Regions from separate parts of the Halomonas sp. ISL-56 genome, predicted to be linked through region 2. Evidence: predicted binding sites of a transcription regulator. Region 2 holds the regulator's gene; each other region holds the start of a gene.
What was found. The regulator sigma-54, encoded in region 2, starts transcription at its own class of promoters, with help from an activator protein. The targets are predictions, from matches to a motif close to TGGCACNNNNNTTGCTNT.

Region 1 (6,888 bases), on a different contig from region 2:
CTATGTGCATGTGGATATCGTTATGGTCACCGCCGCACGGGAAGTGGAAACCATCAGCGAGGCGCTGCGTGGCGGGGTGTTCGACTACCTGATCAAGCCCATTGAAGCCACCCGAATGACTCAGATGCTGACCCGCTTTCGTCGTGAGCGTGAAGCCTTGGCCAACCGGGCCGAGATGAACCAAGACGAGCTGGATTCTGTGCTGGCGCGCATGCAGCCCGGCGAGTCGTCGCGGGCTAAAAACGCCGCTCAGTCTCAAGCCCTGCCCAAGGGCATTGATCGGCTGACGTTGCGCCGGGTGATTGACGCCCTGGCAGACGCCCCCGACTCCCTCACCGCTATGCAAATGGCGCGCACCATGGGCGCCAGCCGGTCTACCGCGCGCCGCTATTTAGAATTTTTAGTCGCCGAACAGGCAGTCAGTGCCGAGCTGGGCTATGGTGATGTAGGGCGACCCGAGCGTCGCTATCGGCTGTTGGAGGCGGCACACAAGTGGCTAGACTCTCTATAAGTGCATGCTATAAATGCATGCCACAAGCAAGTCGGCGTGAACAAAATGAACAAAATGCCCATAAAGAACTTTTTGTCTTTTATGCGCACAAGCTTGTCGGTCAGGGGCATGGTCTTCTAACGTTCGCGACGTGCAGTCTCACAACAAGAAGCGCTACATAGCAACATCATCACACAACAACACTGATACGTGGAGAACGCCATCATGACCTCGCTTACCCTCAAGCGGTTATCTGTAGTTGCGCTACCCCTCGCCGCTTTTGCCGCAATGACGACCGCCGCACAGGCGCAAGAGTGGACCCCGAGCCGCTCTATCGAATTCGTCGCACCGGCTAACCCCGGCGGCGGTTGGGATACCCTCGTGCGCACCATGTCACGGGTGATTCAGCAAGAAGAACTGGCCGACGAGAGCTTTGCTGCGATCAACGTACCCGGTGGTGGCGGTGCCGTAGCCTGGGCGCAAGTAGCGCGCGATGAAGGCAACCCGCATAAGCTGTTTGCCACTAGCCCGCCGATGATTCTAGTGCCGCTGGCAGGCGCTTCGCGTTACGACCACACCAACTTTACCCCGGTCGCGCGGATTAACACTGACTACTCCATCATTCTGGTCGCGGCGGACTCCGAGTATCAAGATCTTGAAGATCTGCTCACCGCGCTGAAAGAAGATCCTAGCTTGAGCGTGGGCGGTGGCAGTGCCCCTGGCTCTATGGATCATATCGCCATTGCGGGACTTGCCTCTGCGGCCGGTATGGAAGCCTCGTCGGTCAACTACATCCCGTTCTCGGGCGGTGGCGATGCCATGACTAACCTGATGGGCGGCCACATTGAAGCCGTTGTCGGCGGTGCTGGCGAAGCGGTTGGCCAATTAGGCGAAGGCAGCCAGCTGCGTGCGCTGGGCGTCTCTTCTGAAGAGCGTTTGGGCGGCGGCTTGAGCGAAGTGCCGACGTATCAAGAGCAGGGCTTCGACTACACCTTCGATATCTGGCGCGGCGTGATGGGCGCTCCCGGTATGCCTGAAGAAGCAGTTGCTTACTACGAAGATCTGTTCGCCGAAATGTTGGAAACCGACGCATGGCGCGAAGCGAGTGACCAACTAGGCTGGATCGACGCCTATCAAAACAGCGAAGAATTTGGCGCCTTTTTGGATCAGCAGCAAGAGCAGTTCAGCGATGTGCTGAGCGAGCTTGGCCTACTGCGCCAGTAACCCTACTCCCGTATAACCCAGCCGCCCAAGCGCGGCTGGGGCTTCCTGTCGTTAACCGTTGGTTGTTAGCTACTAGTCGTTAAAACTGGTTGTTAAGAACAAGCTTGTTAACCGCTGGAGGCGTGTTGGCTCCTTCGGAGAGACTCCTATGACTCGTTTAAATACCAATCAGTGGTTAGCACTGGTATTTGCGGTATTAGCTGCTGGCTATATCGCGATGGCGTGGCAAATCCCTACTTTCCCCCTGCCACGGCCGGTTGATTCTGACCTCTTTCCTAAAGTATTGGGCTTCGCGCTACTGATCCTGTCGGTGTTTCTGTTTTTCGAGAAACCTACCCCGATAGCCGGTGCTAATGAGATAGACCAAGAAGCCACCCAAGGCCCAATGCTGTTGACGCCGTGGGCGCGGGTCATCGTGACCTCACTGGCGATTGCCGCCTATGCGTTTTTGCTGGTACCTCTGGGCTTTGTGCTCGCCTCAACGCTACTCTGCGTTGGTCTGACGGCCTATTACGGTTATCGCCGCCATGGGGTCAACCTCGCTACATCGCTGGGGGTAGTGCTGGCGCTCTACCTGACCATGACGCGGGTGATGGATGTTTACCTGCCCACTGGCGTGCTGCCTTTCTAAACAAAGCCTTGTTAGCAGGTCTTTCCGCTAGCAGTTCTTAAGAGAGTAATTCCCATGGATGCCTTCAATAATTTGATGTACGGCTTTGGCATCGCGCTTGAGCCAATCAATATTGCCTACGTTTTTGCCGGCGTATTTGCTGGCACCATCATCGGTATGCTGCCGGGCCTGGGGCCTATCAGTGCACTTGCCTTGATGATTCCTATCACCTTTGCCATGGAGCCTTCATCGGGCTTGATTTTGATGGCAGGGGTTTACTACGGCGCCATCTTTGGTGGCTCTACGTCGTCGATCCTGCTTAATGCTCCCGGCGTCGCGGGTACCGTGGCGACCTCCTTTGACGGCTACCCAATGGCTAAAAAAGGTCAGGCGGGTAAAGCGCTGGCGATTGCTGCCTACGCTTCCTTTACTGGCGGTACCATTTCAGTCGTCTTTTTAATGTTGGTCGCACCTCTATTATCAAAAGTGGCCGTAAGTTTTGGCCCTGCTGAATACTTTGCGCTAATGGTGCTGGGTTTAACCGCTGTCGTTTCGTTGTCGGACAAGTCGCTGGTTAAAGGACTCATTGCCGCTGTGGTGGGGGTGATTATCTCGATTATTGGCATCGACACGCAGACCGGTACCGAGCGGTTTACCTTTGGTTCGATCCAGCTTCTCGACGGTATCGACTTCCTGGTGGTGGCGCTGGGTATTTTCGCCTTGGCAGAAGTCTTTTATATGCTGCTGCGTGGCGGCGGTGGTAAAGAAATGCCCCGCAATGAGATTGGCTCGCTGAAATTAACCCGTAGCGAAGTGAAAGAAATCGCTGGCCCGATTGGTCGTAGTTCGATATTGGGTTTCTTCACCGGCGTACTGCCAGGCGCGGGCGCAACTATCGGTTCGTTCCTTGGCTACAGCATGGAAAAGCGCATTGCCAAAGATGGCGACACCTTTGGAACCGGCAATATTAAGGGCGTTGCGGCACCAGAAGCCGCCAACAACGCTGCCTGTACCGGCTCATTCGTGCCGCTGCTAACGCTGGGTGTACCTGGTTCAGGCACCACCGCCGTTCTGCTTGGTGCGTTGCTTGTCATGGGCGTTAACCCCGGGCCGATGATGCTTACAGAGCGGCCGGACGTATTTTGGGGCGTGGTGGCCAGTATGTATGTCGGTAATATCTTCCTGCTGGCGCTTAACCTACCGCTGATTCCCTATATCGCCAAAATTCTCGATATGCCTCGCCCCTTACTGCTATCGCTGATACTGATCTTCTGCATGATCGGTGTTTACGGCATGAGCTTCAGCGTATTTGATCTGCTGCTACTGCTTGGCTTTGGTTTGGTCGGCCTGGGCATGCGCCTGTTTGGCTTCCCCGCGGCGCCGCTGATTCTAGCGCTGATTTTGGGCAACATCATGGAAGAGTCCATGCGCCGCGCACTGCAGATCTCTGGTGGCGACTGGACGACCTTTATCGACAAGCCCATTTCGCTAGGCCTGCTGGTAGTTGCCGTGCTGTCGCTCGGCCTACCGTTACTGAAAAAACGCCGTAAGAAGATTCCACCCGACGTGGCTGTTTAGCACCGCCATTTAAAGGGTGAATAGCAAGGAGCCTTGGTGATACCAAGGCTCTTTTTTTTATCTACGCTTTTTTATTTACCCCTTTTTACCGACCTTTTTTAACTGATAACAAAGAGTGTGTTTGTAACTATTGGGTGAGTATTACGTTATCGGTCTGTGTTCAAAAGCCCGTGTGCTTAATTGGTGCGCTGTATTTTGTTGGTGCATTGAGAGCGTGCTTTGGCAGCGGTGTTGCGCTTTATTTTGGTGCATGCGGGGAATGTTGAAATTTTATGATGATTATTAAGTAGCTGATTAAATAGCTATAAGACCACTTTGTGCCAATCTGGCGCACCCCTTGCAAGTGTTAATGGCTAGTAAGCGTATTGGCTAGTGAACGTATGGGGAGCTAACACAACAACCCTAAGGGCGAAGCCAATCATCAAGCCTCGGTCATAACAAACCCCAGCCATAAGGGGGGCAAGGAGATTAACAATGAACATTCTCAAACGCTCGACACACCCGCACCCATTCCTGTCACGTGGCCGTTTCGCGACCGCATTAATGACCGCCGCCGTGATGGGGGCCAGCACCCAGGCCATCGCACAGGACGATGACCCGATCAAAGTCGGTATCCTGCACTCTCTCTCCGGCACCATGGCGATCAGTGAAACTGTCCTCAAAGACACCGTCGAAATGCTGATTGAGCAGCAGAACGAAGCAGGTGGTTTGCTAGGCCGTCAGTTAGAGGCCGTCGTGGTTGACCCGGCGTCTAATTGGCCGCTGTTTGCCGAACGCGCCCGGGAGCTATTAGACCAGGAAGAAGTGGACGTAATTTTCGGCAACTGGACGTCGGTTTCGCGTAAATCCGTACTGCCTGTTGTAGAGGAACTCAACGGGCTGCTGTTCTACCCGGTGCAGTATGAAGGTGAAGAGTCCTCTGAAAACGTCTTCTACACCGGCGCAGCACCTAACCAGCAGGCGATTCCTGCGGTTGAATACCTTATCAACGAAGTCGGTATCGAGCGTTTTGCGCTAGTGGGTACCGACTATGTCTATCCGCGTACCACCAACCGTATCCTTGAAGCCTTCCTCAAGGACGAACACGGCATCGCGGAAGAGGACATCATGGTTAACTACACGCCGTTCGGTCACTCCGATTGGCAGAACATCGTGGCAGAAATTCGTCGCTTCGGTGAAGAGGGTAAACCGACCGCCGTAATCTCGACGGTTAACGGCGACGCCAACGTGCCGTTCTATACCGAGCTTTCTAACCAGGGAATCGACGCTGCCGATATTCCGGTCATCGCCTTCTCCGTGGGCGAGCAGGAGCTTACCGGTATCGATACCGGCCCGTTGGTGGGCCACTTGGCCGCCTGGAACTACTTTATGAGCGTCGATAACGACGACAACTACGACTTTATCGACGCCTGGATCGAGTACACCGGCGACGATATGGCCGTCACCAACGACCCCATGGAAGCGCACTACATTGGCTTCAACATGTGGGCCGAAGCGGTTCGCAAAGCGGGCACCACGGATGTCGATACGGTTAAAGACGCCATTATCGGTGTCACCGTGCCTAACCTCTCCGGCGGCTATGCAGCCATGATGCCCAACCACCACATCACCAAGCCGGTGCTGATTGGCGAAATCCAGGACAACGGCCAGTTCGATATCGTTTGGCAAACGCCGTCTACCGTGGCGGGCGACGCCTGGTCTGACTACCTGCCTGGTTCGCGTGACCTGATTGCCGATTGGCGCAAGCCGATGGAGTGCGGCAACTTCAACGTCGTTAACGGCTCGTGCGGTGGCAGCACCGCAGCAGAAGAAGCCGAAGCGGCGCTCGCTGAGTAAGCATGTCTTTCGCAGTGGGAGATAATTTTTTTAAAACTGCCTACTCGCTGGGTGTCAGGGCAGGTTGAAGCGAGGGTCTTTTTCCAGGGCCGGAAAATGTTCCTGACTATTCCGGCATTTCCGCCATCCATGGCGGTCAGATGGAAAAAGTAGCGCCCATGGATGGGTTCACAGCGCCCTCGCGGAAACCTTCCCTGGCACCGATATATTTAGTTACCCCTTTTGATAACCAAAGGAAGAACCCCTATGAGGCGTTTCCTTTCCTTAGGGCTGCTCTGTTTCCTGCTGTTGGGTATCACCCTCACCGCGCAGGCACAATCAACAGACGCCGCCACTAACCCCACAAATGATGCGGCCGCGCTCGAACTGTTAGAGGCGCTGGACGTTGAATCCTACACCGCCAAAGGCGAAGCCATAACCGCTATTTTACAAAGCGACGACGAGCGCGCCCGCGACTGGCTGCAGGCTTTGTTGGATGGTCGCTTACAGCGCACCGACGATGGCCGTTTTGTACTGGTACTGGAGAACCGCGGCCGCGACTGGCCGGTGGCCGATGTCTTGACCGGCGAAGCGCTGGGCGAGATGTCCCGCCGTGATCTGGAGCGTATCGGCATTAATAACAACCTGCGCAATCAACTGCGCAGCGCTATTGCGGTGGTTGACCTCTACTCGCCCAACGTTGAGCGCCGCCGTACATCGGCTGAGCGCTTATTAGGCGAAGTAGACGGAGAGCTGGTGCCCACCCTCAACGATCTGATTGAGCAGGAAGAAGACGATCAGGTGCGCTATCGGCTGACCCAGGCCGTGGCGATTTACCAAGCGGAAGCGGGTGAAATGGCGGGCATTGAGGCGCTGGATGGCAGCCTGCACCCGCGCTCTCGTGTGGCGTTAAGCCGAGCGGCTAATGGTGATGACCCGGTGGTCGCCAACGCCGCCGCCGCCTCTTTGGCGGGCATTGAGCAGCAGCTCAAAATCAATCGCGGTTTGGAAACCCTCTATTTCGGTTTAAGCCTGGGGTCGGTGCTGGTGCTCGCGGCGATTGGCCTGGCGATCACCTTTGGCGTGATGGGCGTGATCAATATGGCCCACGGCGAGCTGATGATGTTGGGCGCCTATACCACCTGGGCGATGCAGCAGCTGCTGCCCGGCC
Region 2 (6,888 bases):
TGATCAGGGCATCGGCGTTAGCGTTCGTCAGGGTGAAGTTGAAACGGTTGAGTTATCCCGTGACCAGGGCATTGCCGTCACGCTTTACGTGGGCCAGCGTAAAGGCAGCGCCTCGTCCACAGACGCCAGCAGCGCCTCGATTCAGGCAGCGGTGGAGAAAGCGCTGGCGATTGCTCGTTATACCGGCGAAGACCCGGCCGCAGGGCTAGCTGACGCTTCTCTGATGGCCGCCGAGTTGCCCGATCTAAAAGTGCACTACCCCTGGGCCCTGACAACGGATAAGGCGATTGAGCTGGCGCTTGCCTGTGAGCAGGCGGGGCGCGACGTTGAAGGCATTTCCCAGTCGGATGGCGCGTCACTTTCCAGCGGCGAAGGGGTACGCGTTTACGCCAATAGCCACGGCTTTTTAGGCACCCAAAAGGGCAGTAGTCACTCACTGTCATGCATGCTGATTGCCCAAGACGCGGCCGGTATGCAGCGCGACTACGACTATACCTCTGCCCGCGACCCCAAGACGCTGCGTGACCCCGCCGAGGTGGGCCGCGAGGCCGCCGCGCGCACGCTGCGCAGGCTGGGTGCTAAACGTCCCCCCACGGGTACCTTTCCGGTGCTGTTTGACCCCTCGTTGGCCAGTGGCTTAATTGGCCATCTGCTTGGTGGTTTAGCCGGTGGCGCGCTCTACCGTCAGGCCTCGTTTTTGTGTGACCGGCTCGGCACACCATTGTTTCCAGACTGGTTTAGTCTTGAAGAGCGGCCCATGGATATTGGTGCCACGGCCAGCTCGCCATTTGATGGCGAGGGTGTGCAAACCCGCAATAATCGCTTTATCGATCAGGGTAGCATCGCAAGCTATATGCTCTCTGCTTACAGCGCTCGTCGGTTGGGTATGCATACCACGGGGAATGCCGGTGGGGCGAGGAACGTAAGGTTAGCGGCGCCGCTGCAATCACGCGAAAGCCTGCTGCAGGAGATGGGCAGGGGTATTTGGGTGACTGAGCTGATGGGCCAAGGCGTTAATGGCGTGACCGGTGATTACTCCCGCGGTGCAGCAGGTTTTTGGGTCGAAAACGGTAAGGTGCAGTACCCGGTTGAAGAGTTCACCATTGCCGGTAACCTAGATCGGATGTTTGCTGGATTAGTCGGGATTGGCGATGACACTGATACCCGTGGCAGTGTTCACACGGGTAGTTGGTTGATTGATGCGATGACGGTGGCGGGTGACTAACAGGTATAGCGGCGGCTACTGATCTTCCTCGAAGCGGGCATCGAACAGCGCTTGAATGGCTTCAAGCGCCTGTTCGGCGTCATCACCTTCGGCGTTGATCGTTAGCTCGGTACCGCAAGGGGCGGCTAGCATCAGCAGTGACATGATGTTGGCGGCGTCAGCTACCTGTTGCTGTTTGTAAACACGTATTTTAGCCGTAAACTGTTGGCCGCATTTGACCAGTTTTGTCGCCGCGCGAGCATGTAGCCCGCGTTGATTGGTAAGTGTGAGTATTCTTTCTGGCACCCTGGTTCCTTCTCGCCGAGTGGTGTCATTAATGGATAGACGCGCTAAGTCTCTTTCCGTTCGTTGTTGGAAGTAGCGCTGAGGAGAGCCGCCGCCGACTGTTCACCCAAGGTGTAGTGCAGCCCCAGTTCACGATGGCGTAGTTGAACGTCGCCCATGCTAGTGGTCAACCTCTCCGCCAGCTTCTCGACCATGTAGACCGAGCGGTGTTGGCCACCGGTGCAGCCAATCGCGATGGTCATGTAGCTGCGTTGGCTATTCTGGTAAGCGGGTAGCCAACGCTCAAGCCACGCCAAAATATCGTTGCTCATGGCGTCAACAATAGGGTAGCTGCTCAAAAAAGCCACAATATCAGCGTCACGGCCGGTGAACTGGCGCAGCGTTGGATCCCAGTAAGGATTCGGCAGGCAGCGCACGTCGAAGACCAAGTCAGCATCTAACGGCACGCCGCGTTTGTAGCCGAATGACTCAAGGGTCAGCGTTAGCTTATCGCGGTGCTGGTGCGCTACCTGGTCGGTAATGCGACGGCGTAAATCGTGTACCGATAACCGTGATGTATCGATCAGTAAGTCGGCTAGGTCGCGAATATCCTCCAGCGTCTCTTCTTCTTTATTAATCGCTTCTTCGAGGGTCATTTCACTATCGCGAGTCAGCGGATGACGTCGCCGGGTAGCCGAGTAACGCTCAAGCAGGATGCGGGCATCGGTGGTCAAGTAAATCACTTGAAAGTTAATTTTACGCTGGCGCAGCTCCTCTAACAAAGAGGGCAAGCGCTCCAGCGCTCCCGGCAAATTACGGGCATCAATACTGACCGCCAAATGAGCACGGTCACCCTGGCCGCGTAATTCGTCCACCAACGAGCCCAGCAGCATAGCGGGGAGGTTATCAATCGCGTAGTAGCCAAGATCCTCCAGCGCCTGTAGAGCGATAGATTTACCTGAACCTGAGCGGCCGCTAATGATCACCAGTTGCATAGAGTCTCTCTTTGCCTTGGTCAAGCTGCGTTAAGGGTGGTGAGCGAAACATACACCTGCGGTGCCTAACCTTAAATAGGTTTTAAAAAAGGTTTTAAGACCAGTTAGGCCGCTGATTGCTCACGAATTTTGGCGGTGATGAGCTCAAGCAATTCACGCTGACTGGCCGCTTTACGCAGCAGCTGGCGTGTATCCGCATCATTCATGATGGTCGCTACTTGGCCGAGCAGTGAAAGGTGCGTGTCATCTGCTTCTTCGGGTACCAACAGTACAAACACCAGGTCTACCGGGTCGCCGTCGATAGCGTCAAAATCAATCGCTTCTGACAATTTTAAAAAACCAGCGATAGGGGCGGTGCAGTGGGGGCTACGCGCATGGGGAATAGCCACGCCGTTACCAATACCGGTGCTGCCTAAGCGTTCACGGCCGATTAAACGGCTAAACACTTCTTGGCTGTCCAAGCTGGGAATATTTTGGGCAATAAAGGTGCTGTAAAACTCCAGCACCCTTTTTTTGCTGCCCCCGGGTACGTCAAATAGAACGCGTTCCGGGGGAAGTATGGTTTCCAACGTCATTGAATTAACGCACACCTGCGCCTTGGGCGCGAGCTTGTGCTTTTTCCTTGTGTTTAACGAGTTGACGGTCGATTTTATCCGCTAGGGCGTCGATAGCGGCGTACATATCACTGTCTAGGGCTTCCGCATGTAAGTCAGCACCTGCGGCGTGCAGCGTACAGGCGGCCTGCTGGCGCTCTTTCTCCACTGATAAGGTGACTTGCACCGTAGTTATATTGTCGTAATGGCGCTCTACACGCTCAAGCTTTTCGTTGACATAGTCACGCAAGGCGTCAGTCAGTTCTACGTGATGACCAGTGATATTTACTTGCATTGACGTACTCCTTATCCATCGGACTGTACTTCGATTGTAACCCTTTTTGCCGCGTTGCAAAGCCCTTGTCGAGAGTTTCCCTGAAACGGCAGCAGGGCCTAGCGTAAACGGCGCCTTTCGCTGGAGGAGGGGATGCCCATGGCTTCACGATATTTAGCCACCGTGCGACGCGCCACCTGCACGCCCCCTTCGCCTAATAGCGTGACTAAGCGGCTGTCAGAAAGCGGTTTGCCAGGGGGCTCCTCTTGAATCAGTTTTTTGAGACGCGCGCGGATGGCGGTACTGGAGTGACTGTCGCCATCTTGGCTGCTCACCTGGCTCGAGAAAAAGTACTTAAGCTCAAAAACACCGCGGGGCGTATGAATGTATTTCTGCGTCGTTACCCGCGAGATAGTTGATTCGTGCATCTCAACGGCTTCGGCAATATCGGCCAATATCAGCGGCTTCATGGCCTCTTCGCCGTGCTCCAAAAAGCCAATCTGTCGGGTGATAATTTCGCGACCAACCCGCAATAGCGTATCGTTACGGCTAGACAGGCTCTTAATCAGCCAGCGCGCTTCCTGCAGGTGCTCTTTGAGAAACTGGTTATCATCGCTTTTGTCCGCACGCTTAATCAAGCTGGCGTAGTCGGGCTGAATGCGCAGCCGTGGCAGGGCCTCTGGGTTGAGCTCTAAATGCCAGCCATCTTGGTCGTGGCGGACGACTAGATCGGGCGTTACATAACTGTCGTCGGTATCGCCGTAGGCGCTACCTGGACGTGGGTCGAGGCTGCGAATGAGTAGGATAACATCGGCCAGCTGCTCGTCATCAAGCCCGAGACGGCGCTTAAGCAAGCGCATATCATCCTTGCCGAGCGCTTCAAGAAACTGCCGAACGAGACGGCGGGCGGGAACCAGCAGTGGTGTATCGTCGGGAAGGGCGGCGAGCTGCAGCATCAGGCATTCACGCAAATCGCGGGCAAAGATACCGGTTGGCTCAAACTGTTGGAGCTTGAGCAGCGTGGTTTCCACTTCGCGCTGACTAAGCCCGTCAATGCCCTGGGCACGAAGTCCTTCACGGATATCGTTGAGCGGCTGGGTTAGGTAGCCATTAGCATCTAGCGCGTCGATTAAGCTCTCCGCGACAAGCTGTTCACGGGCGCTAAAATCGGTCATGGCAAGTTGCCACAGCAGGTGCCCGTGCAGGCTCTGTCCGGCTGCCTGGCGCTCAAAGTCGGGGCCTTCGCTGCTGCTACCACCCTGGCTACCCATATCTTGATAGGTATCTGACCAGTCGCTATCTACCGAGAGCTCAGTAGGGATGCTCTCTGACCACTCTTCTTCTTTAGGCTCGCTGACAGCCTGCTCACTAAATTCATCTTCTTGCTCCAGCATGGGATTGGCGTCTAGGGCCTGCTGAATTTCTTGACGAAGGTCCAGCGTCGAAAGTTGCAACAGCGCAATGGCCTGCTGCAACTGGGGCGTCATGGTCAGCTGTGTGCCGATACGCAGTTGGAGAGAAGCTTTCATGACCATCTGAGAACCACTCGTTAATCGGAATGTTCCACACTAGTGCGAGTGAGTGCCGGGTGCAAGTGCAATAAGCATGCCATTGGTAGTAAAGTTGTTGTAAAGCGCTATTTAGTGGGTGAAAAGTCAGTTTAGAAGTGAAAATAATCTTAGAGGCGAAAATCTGCGCCCAAATAAACATCCCTTACTTTTTGGTTGGTAAGTATTGAAGCTGGCGAGCCGCTGGCGATGATTTGCCCATCACCGACGATATAGGCGATATCGCAAATATCCAGGGTTTCACGCACGTTATGGTCGGTAATCAGTACACCGATATGGCGCTGCTTCAGCGCACGAATGATGGTTTTAATTTCGCCCACAGAAATGGGATCAACGCCAGCAAAGGGCTCATCGAGCAAAATAAAGGCAGGCTCTGTTGCTAAGGAGCGTGCAATTTCCACGCGTCTGCGCTCGCCGCCCGAAAGGCTCATGCCGAGGTTGTCACGAATGTGAGTGATATGAAAGTCTTCGAGTAGCGCTTCCAAGCGCTGTTCCCGGTCGCTGCGATTGAGCTCTTTGCGCGTCTCGAGTATCGCCATAATATTGTCAGCAACCGAAAGTTTGCGGAAGATAGACGCCTCCTGGGGGAGATAGCCGATACCTGCTGCTGCGCGCTCGTGCATGGGTGCGCGGGTTAAATCCACATCGTCGATGCCCACTTCGCCAGCATCGGATTTTACCAGCCCGACAATCATATAGAACGAGGTGGTTTTGCCGGCACCATTCGGGCCAAGTAGGCCGACCACGCTGCCTTGGCAGATTTCCAAATTGATGTCTTTGACCACGCGGCGGCGTTTGTAGCTTTTGGCTAGGTGGTGGGCATAAAGGGTTTTGATCGGCGTAAGAATTTGGTTCGGCGTAGTGTCAACAGTTGCCACAGCTCGGCTCCCTATTGTTCAGGCTGAAGGGTCATACGTATGCGCTGGGGCTCGCTGCCGTCAACGTCAGAGCGTGCTTGAATCACTTCACGGTCAATAAAATATTCAAGCCGCCCGCCGCTGAACTTGTCCTCTTGCTGGGTCAGCTCGGCTTGGTCAATCAGTTCTACGCGGCGTTCAGCGACATGATAAATAATCCTTCTTGCCCAGCCCTCAGTGGGGCCATCCTGACCTTGTGCTTGATGACGCAGGTAGGCGCGCTCACCGGTGGAGGTTGCCGTCGAAAGTTCGCCGGCCTCGTTGCGTTTGATCTCTACCCGATCACCTCGCAACTGCATTTCGCCCTGACGTATCTCTACATCCCCGGTATAAACGGCGGTGCCAGCCCGCTGGTCGAGATCTAAACGGTCGGCTTCCACTTCCACAGGGGCCTGTTGTGAAGTTTGGGCCAGTGCCGATAATGGCATCGCTAGCGCAAATAGGGCGGTGTAAATAAGTGCTTTCATGGCGACTCCTCTTTAAGGTTGCGTGGCCGGGGGGTGTGTGCCGCGCACATTATCAGTTAGGCGTACCCGGCTATCGTTAAGCCACACGTCCATACGTGAAGCGCGCATTTGCTGGGGCGGTTGCTGTAACAGTACCGGTGTTGCACTCCAGGCATGCTGAGTTACCCCATCATAATGCAATAGCTCGGTATCTAGCTGCCAGCCTTCATCAGGTGCGATCAAGCGAGCCGAGCCTGACAGTAACAGCGCTTGGGTAGCGGTGTTGAGCGTGCCTACATCGGCGCTAGCCAGCCACTGGCGCCCCTCATTGTCATACAGAACGGCTTCGGGCTCTTCCGACCAGGTTTCGCTTTGCTGAGGCGTATGGATAAGACGCGGTGTTGTCAGCGACTGCAAAACGCTGCCGTTATCACCGAATAGCGTAATTTCAGCATTTTCCAGTACGTGACCTGGTTCCTGAGCCTGCGCTTCAGGGTCGATGGTAGTGTCTTGAGGGCCGCCGGGGTCAAGCCATACCAGCAGCGCACCCAGCGCGATAACCAGCCCGCCCAGCCAGAGGCGTACCTTAAGCCGCTTCAACATTTA
Region 3 (6,888 bases), on a different contig from region 2:
CAGTTTACGCGTGAGCGTATTGCGCCCCCAGCCTAGCAGCTCGGCGGCTTCACCTTTGCGTCCACCGGTGTGTTTTAACGCCGTCTCAATCAGAATCCGCTCAAAATCCGGCACCGCTTCTTCCAACAGGTGGGTATGGCCTTCAGCCAGAGCATGATCCGCCCAATCGCGAAACGCCGTGCGCCAATCGCCGTGGGCACTGCTTTCGGAAGCGCTGGGTGAGCGCAGTTCCGGGGGTAGATCTTCAACCAGAATTTCACGCCCCGAGGCCATCACGGTCAGCCAGCGGCAGATATTCTCTAACTGGCGCACGTTACCGGGCCACGGCAAGCGCGTCAGATGAGCCTCAGCTTCGCTGGTCAGCACCTTGATATCAGTGGTCAGTTCTTTCGCCGCCTCGGCTAAAAAGTGCCGTGTTAAGCGGGGAATATCTTCCCGCCGCTCGGCAAGCTTGGGCAGGTGAATACGGATTACGTTCAAGCGGTGAAACAAATCCTCCCGGAAGCGTCCGTCGTCCACCAGCACTTCTAGATTTTGGTGGGTAGCGGCGATGATACGTACGTCCACTTTGACCGGCGTATGCCCACCAACGCGATAGAACTCGCCATCGGCCAATACACGCAGTAAGCGCGTTTGGGTTTCAGACGGCATATCGCCAATTTCATCTAAAAACAGCGTGCCGCCATTGGCCTGTTCAAAGCGCCCCTGGCGCTGCTGGGCCGCCCCGGTAAACGCGCCCTTCTCGTGACCAAACAGCTCAGACTCTATTAGGTCGCGGGGGATCGCCGCCATGTTGAGGGCGATAAACGGCTTACCCGCCCGCGGGCTGTGCTGGTGAAGCGCCTGGGCAACGCGCTCTTTACCGGTACCCGACTCGCCGTTAATCAACACCGTGATATGGGAGTGGGAGAGGCGGCCAATGGCCCTAAACACCTCCTGCATCGCCGGCGCTTCGCCAATAATCTCAGCGTTTAACCCTTCCGGCACGGTGACCGGACGCTGACGTTCACGGGCGTGGGCCACGGCGCGACGCACCAGTGCCAGAGCCTCGTCAACATCAAACGGCTTGGGCAGGTATTCAAATGCCCCACCCTGATAAGAAGCCACGGCGCTGTCCAGGTCGGAGTGCGCGGTCATCACGATCACCGGCAGGTCGGGATGCGCCTCGCGCACGCGCGCCATCAGATCAAGTCCGTCGATACCCGGCATACGAATATCGGTGACCAGCACGTCCGGAGGGCTTTCCAGCAAACGCGTCAGGGCAACGTCGGCGCGCTCAATACACTCAACGTCCAGGTCGGGTTGCGCTAATGCGCGCTCCAGCACCCAGCGGATAGCGCGGTCATCATCGACAATGACCACCCGCGCAACATCATTACGTGCAGCCTCAGTCATGACGCTTCTCCGGTGAAATTAATAACCATGGGAATCAGTAAACGAAATTCGGTGTGTCCAGGGCGTGAGTCGCATTCGATCAATCCTTGATGTTGGTGCAAAATCGACTGGGCGATAGAGAGCCCAAGTCCGCTGCCTTCCGCACGCCCCGACACCATGGGGTAAAACAGCGTTTCCTGCAGCGCAACGGGAATGCCGGGGCCGTTATCGATCACCGCAACTTCACTGACCAGTCGGTGGCGTTCAGCGCCAAGGGTAAATTGGCGGCGGGCGCGGGTGCGCAGTATTAAAGAAGGCTCCGGCGTTTGCGCATCGCTCATGGCCTGCACCGCATTGCGAGCCACATTGAGCACCGCCTGAATCATTTGCGCCTCATCGCCGGAAAGGTCGGGCAGGCTGGGGTCATAATCGCGGCTGATCGTTACGCAAGGGTGCTCGGCAATCAGCAGCGCTCGCACACGCTCAAGCACTTTGTGAATATTGACCGGCTCGTGCTTAAGAATACGGTTAGGGCCAAGCATGGAGTCGACCAAATCGCGCAGTCTATCCACCTCTTCCACAATGATATGGGTATATTCGCGCAGCGCCGGGTCGTCCAGATCCCGCTCTAATAGCTGGGCGGCACCACGGATGCCGCCCAGGGGATTTTTGACTTCGTGGGCAAGCCCGCGGGCAAGCACCTTGATGGTCTCCTGACGGGTGGTGAGCGCTTCTTCACGGGAGATCTGCATCAAGCGATCCCGCGGCTCAACTTCTAACAGCAACTCATCGTCAGATAGCGGCGTCACCGTGTAGTCAACCGTAAGCGGTTCACTATTAAGCGGCGTAATGCGCGCTTCGCGCTGGGTATAAGGGTGAAACGCATCCCGCGCCTTAGCCAATACATCGTCAATGCTTTCATCCCCGCCGAGCAGCGTATCCAGGCTGATCCCGTGAACACGGCTAAGGCTGACCGCTAACAACGCTTCAGCGGCAGGGTTCATCCAGCGCACACGCAGCTCGCCGTCTAGCAGCAATACCGCCGTGGTGAGATGTTCAAGCAAACGCTGATGCATGGTGGTGTCCTGAAAAATCACGTCTTCCATCGCCGTTACAGACCTACAGGTGGATGATCAATGAGGGAACTGCAAAAAGCGCGCCAACTATGCATCTATGCCCAGTTGCACGGCTTGCGGGCATCGCCGGGTACAGGGACGAATCGTTTTAGCGCACCCACAACGGCAAATGCACCTATTGATGCACCACTTTAGTGCATACAGGCGATGGTAGGGAATTCTAATGCCGGATTTACTCATAAACCGCGTTTAAGAAACGAGCATTAAGGCACCGTAATCGTCACGGCTGCTGTACGGTGCTGCAAACGTTGGTGGCTATCCAGCAACTCTGCCTGAAGTTCGTGCCGCCCTGCGGCAAGCCCCGTTAGCCAGAAAACGTTGCTGTGCAGCGCTGTCTGGCTAATATCGCCATTCACTAGCAGCCGTACCTGGTGGTCGTCGCGCAGCGGTGGCGCAATAGCCACTTCCACCGCGGTCATACCGTTTTCCACCCGTGCGCCCTGCTGGGGCAGCGCAATCGAGAAGTGGTCATAGGGCATAAAGGGCTGCCCCGGTTTACCGCGCAGTCGTGCAGCAGCCGGTGTTGGGGCGCTAGGATTGGCGAGCGCAGCGTTTAACCCAGGCGGCAGGCTTGGCAACGGCGTCAACTCCAAGGCCTCGCCACCGCGGCCAGGGTTATCGGTGAAGGTAACGTTGCCGTGCTCATCGGTCACCCGGTAAACCGTTTGCCCGAACGCCGTTGCTGCACTGCCAGCGAGCGCTGCGCCCAACAGGGCTACCCGCACGCCGCGCATCGCTACTGTATTAATGCTCATCGCACCCCTTGCAGCGCTGCTCAGCCCCCAGTAATAAAAAACCCCGCCGGAGCGGGGTTCTATTAACAATCACCGTGACTCATTAACAGCTGTAGTACATATCAAACTCAATCGGGTGCGTGGTCATACGGATACGCTCCACTTCTTCCATCTTGAGTTCAATGTAGGCATCGATCATTTCGTCGGTGAACACGCCACCTTCGGTCAAGAATGCACGGTCAGCGTCGAGGGCTTCCAGTGCTTGATCCAGGCTGTGCGCGACAGTCGGTACTAACTTGCCTTCTTCTGGCGGCAGGTCGTACAGGTTTTTGTCCATGGCGTCGCCAGGATGGATCTTATTCTTGATGCCGTCGATACCGGCCATCAACATGGCAGAGAAGGCCAAGTAAGGGTTGGCGGTCGGATCAGGGAAGCGCGCTTCTACGCGTTTGCCTTTCGGGCTTGCCGTGTAGGGAATACGGATTGAAGCAGAACGGTTGCGGGCGCTGTAAGCCAGCATAACCGGCGCTTCAAAACCTGGCACCAAACGCTTGTAAGAGTTAGTAGAAGCGTTAGTAAAGGCGTTCAGTGCACGAGCGTGCTTGATGATGCCGCCGATATAGAAAAGCGCCATTTCAGACAGGCCAGCGTACTCGTCACCGGCAAACTGGTTTTGGCCATCTTTCCAGAACGACTGGTGCACGTGCATACCCGAACCGTTATCACCTACCAGCGGCTTCGGCATAAAGGTCGCCGTTTTGCCGTAAGCATGCGCTACGTTGTGGATCACGTACTTCATTTCCTGAACTTCGTCAGCTTTCTTCACCAGCGTGTTGAATTTGACGCCGATTTCGTTCTGACCCGCGTTAGCAACCTCGTGGTGGTGAACCTCGACGGTCTGACCAATCGCTTCCAGGGTATTACACATCGCACCACGAATATCGTGGAAGCTGTCCACCGGAGGAACCGGGAAGTAGCCGCCTTTAACGCGCGGACGGTGACCTAAGTTGCCGCCTTCTACCTGACTATTGGTTGCCCAGGCACCTTCGTCAGAAGTAATTTTATACATGGAACCCTGAATGTCAGACTTCCAATGCACTTCGTCAAAGATGAAAAACTCAGGCTCAGGACCGAAAAACGCGGTATCACCCAGACCCGTAGACTCTAGATAAGCTTCGGCGCGCTTGGCAATGGAGCGCGGATCACGATCGTAGCCCTGCATAGTGGCCGGCTCGATGATGTCGCAACGCAGAACCAGCGTTGCATCCTCGGTGAAGGGGTCGAGGTAGCCTGTACCATCTTCCGGGCTCAGAATCATGTCGGATTCGTTGATGCCCTTCCAACCTTCGATAGAAGAGCCATCAAACATTTGGCCATTCTCGAAAAATTCTTCGTTCACATCGCGAGCGGGCACGGTAACGTGCTGTTCTTTACCGCGCGTGTCGGTAAAACGCAGGTCTACCCATTTAACATCGTGTTCTTCAATTAGCGCGAGAGTCTTGGCTGACATAGTGTCCTCCGGTATGAGCGTGGCTTAAAGCTAACGACAGTAAGCTACCGATAAAAGTGTTGTTCGACAAAATACGTGCTAAACCGCACGTTTGTCATTCTTGTTCGCTCAACGTTTGCCTGACATTTTTCACAAATCGCTCAGCGAGCATTTCAGACCGGCTATCGTTTTAGCACGCCGCAAGGCTTATGCCTACGGCCCGCTAGCCGCTTCCAAATATAATGCAGAGAGCATGCCAACACTGCACCAATATGGCATAAAAAGACAACAACTAACTGTTTTATAACTATTAAAAAATGGATCTCAATGCCTCTTGATGACGCATAATTGTTAAAGCAGGCTTCTAAAGCCGCTTAAAAAAACCATAACGCACCAAAATAGAACAAAAATAATTCTTTATGCGCACTTTTAGTGCATTAAATATACTGAATACTCTTTTGGGGCTCGCAAGTTTTTTTACTTGCTACCCAAATAAACCAGATACTACAATAAATTACAATTTGATAGGTTTGCTCACAGTCGGAGTCGGCAAATGGGATCGGTCTGCTTTATTGTTGACGCCATGGTGACGGGTGAAATGTTGCCACGCCACTTAAAATCCATACGTGAATCCGGTGTTGCCGACCATTTGCTGCCTATTTTGGTGACGGCCACTCATGCCCAAGAACGGCTGAGTGCTATCGAGCAGCGTTACCACACTCACTCGCTAATTACCCCGGTGCGGCCCCTAGGGGCTCGCCTCAATAAAGCGGCGTCTGCCAGTCAAGCAGAGTGGCTAATCATTGCGCTGCAGAAAAAACCACTGCCATCCGACCTCTGGGGTGCGCTCTACCCACAGCTCAACACCTACAGTCTTGACGCCTTAATTATCGGTTTCACCCAACCATCGCTGCCGGAACGCATTCTACGGCGCTTATTGGTTAGCGCCTTGATATTCCCGCCCTACATTGCCGTTAGGCGAGCGTGGCTTGAACGCTTGGGCGGCTTTGACCCTGAGCTGGACGATAGCAGAGCGATAGATGATTTCCTGCAGCGTTTACACGCCTTCCCCACCCGTTTGAAAAGCTACAGCGGACATTTGCTTAGCCAAGCAGAAGAGCCAGCTACCCGCACGTTGCCTAACGCACCCGATACGATTTGCACGCCTCGTCCCTGATACGCTTTCTGCCGCTACTCACTAGCGCTTTCTTTACCGGCCTGTTTTAACTGGGCTGTCTTTACTGGCTTATCTTCACTAACCTAGCTTTACTAACCTAGCTTTACTAACCTAGCTTTACTAACCTTGTTTTACTAACCTTGCTTTACTAACTTACCTTCAACCGCTTGCCGAACAGCATCGCGCCAAGTGTGGTGGTATTAGCCAGCTTATTAAGCGACGCCGACCCCACTACGCCCACCACCAAAAGCACCAGGGCATACGCTCCTATCGGTAGCGACAAAGGCTCAATAGCCAGATCGGCAAGCACAAAGAACATCGGGTGAGCCAAGTAGATACCAAACGAATACGCATTGATGTGGCGCACCCACATAGGCGCAGGCCGCCCGGCCAAGTAACGCATGGCGCAAAGCGTAAATAGCACGAAGAAAGGAATCACCCACACCTCTTTAGAAGAGAATGCCAGCCAGCCCGCAAAGGTCGCGGCAATAATCAGCGCCACCAGCAGCGCCAGCCATACCGGGCGTGCCATTTGCTGCATCCAGGCAGGCCGCGCCAGAAACAAGCCCTCAGGAGCTAACGGGTAGTAGCGCACCAACACCAGCGCCAGGAAAAATACATAGATCCACCCCAGCGGGGCAATCCACAGCAGATAGCCGGGCCAGTCAACGTCAAACCAATAAGCCAGGCCCCAATACGCCATGCTGATGACACAAGCGCCCCACAGCCACGGCACCGGGTTCAAGCGCCACAGCTGCCAGCGGGTAAACAACCAATAGGCGGCATAAAACTGCATGGCAATGATTAGAAAATAGCCATGCCAGCCCGCATAAATATAATACTCAACAGCGTTGGCCACGAAGCCTACCGGCTCGTCTGATGCCTGCAACCTTACCCATTCAGCCGTCGAATAAATAAAGCCATACACAAAATACGGAACCATTACATACTTCACACGCTGGGCCAGAAAGCCTTCCG

Region 1: a site for sigma-54 is predicted at 4,229-4,246, ahead of urtA (urea ABC transporter substrate-binding protein). Genes of this name have one in related genera too.
Region 3: a site for sigma-54 is predicted at 2,519-2,536, ahead of glnL (nitrogen regulation protein NR(II)). Genes of this name have one in related genera too.

What each region holds. Positions count from the first base shown of each region.
Region 1 covers NZ_JAGGRO010000019.1:126,260-133,147, forward strand. Annotated here, with positions in the region: gene J7J49_RS16415 (response regulator) at 1-511, shown strand, start outside; gene J7J49_RS16420 (tripartite tricarboxylate transporter substrate binding protein) at 716-1,714, shown strand; gene J7J49_RS16425 (tripartite tricarboxylate transporter TctB family protein) at 1,863-2,345, shown strand; gene J7J49_RS16430 (tripartite tricarboxylate transporter permease) at 2,400-3,902, shown strand; gene urtA (urea ABC transporter substrate-binding protein) at 4,377-5,738, shown strand; gene urtB (urea ABC transporter permease subunit UrtB) at 5,985-6,888, shown strand, end outside.
Region 2 covers NZ_JAGGRO010000016.1:150,985-157,872, forward strand. Annotated here, with positions in the region: gene pmbA (metalloprotease PmbA) at 1-1,225, shown strand, start outside; gene J7J49_RS14310 (HPr family phosphocarrier protein) at 1,241-1,510, opposite strand; gene rapZ (RNase adapter RapZ) at 1,555-2,484, opposite strand; gene J7J49_RS14320 (PTS sugar transporter subunit IIA) at 2,589-3,059, opposite strand; gene hpf (ribosome hibernation-promoting factor, HPF/YfiA family) at 3,064-3,372, opposite strand; gene J7J49_RS14330 (RNA polymerase factor sigma-54) at 3,471-4,886, opposite strand; gene lptB (LPS export ABC transporter ATP-binding protein) at 5,030-5,755, opposite strand; gene lptA (lipopolysaccharide transport periplasmic protein LptA) at 5,809-6,303, opposite strand; gene lptC (LPS export ABC transporter periplasmic protein LptC) at 6,316-6,885, opposite strand; gene J7J49_RS14350 (KdsC family phosphatase) at 6,886-6,888, opposite strand, start outside.
Region 3 covers NZ_JAGGRO010000004.1:143,902-150,789, forward strand. Annotated here, with positions in the region: gene ntrC (nitrogen regulation protein NR(I)) at 1-1,395, opposite strand, end outside; gene glnL (nitrogen regulation protein NR(II)) at 1,392-2,450, opposite strand; gene J7J49_RS02780 (DUF4124 domain-containing protein) at 2,714-3,265, opposite strand; gene glnA (glutamate--ammonia ligase) at 3,348-4,754, opposite strand; gene J7J49_RS02790 (glycosyltransferase family A protein) at 5,287-5,910, shown strand; gene J7J49_RS02795 (acyltransferase family protein) at 6,059-6,888, opposite strand, start outside.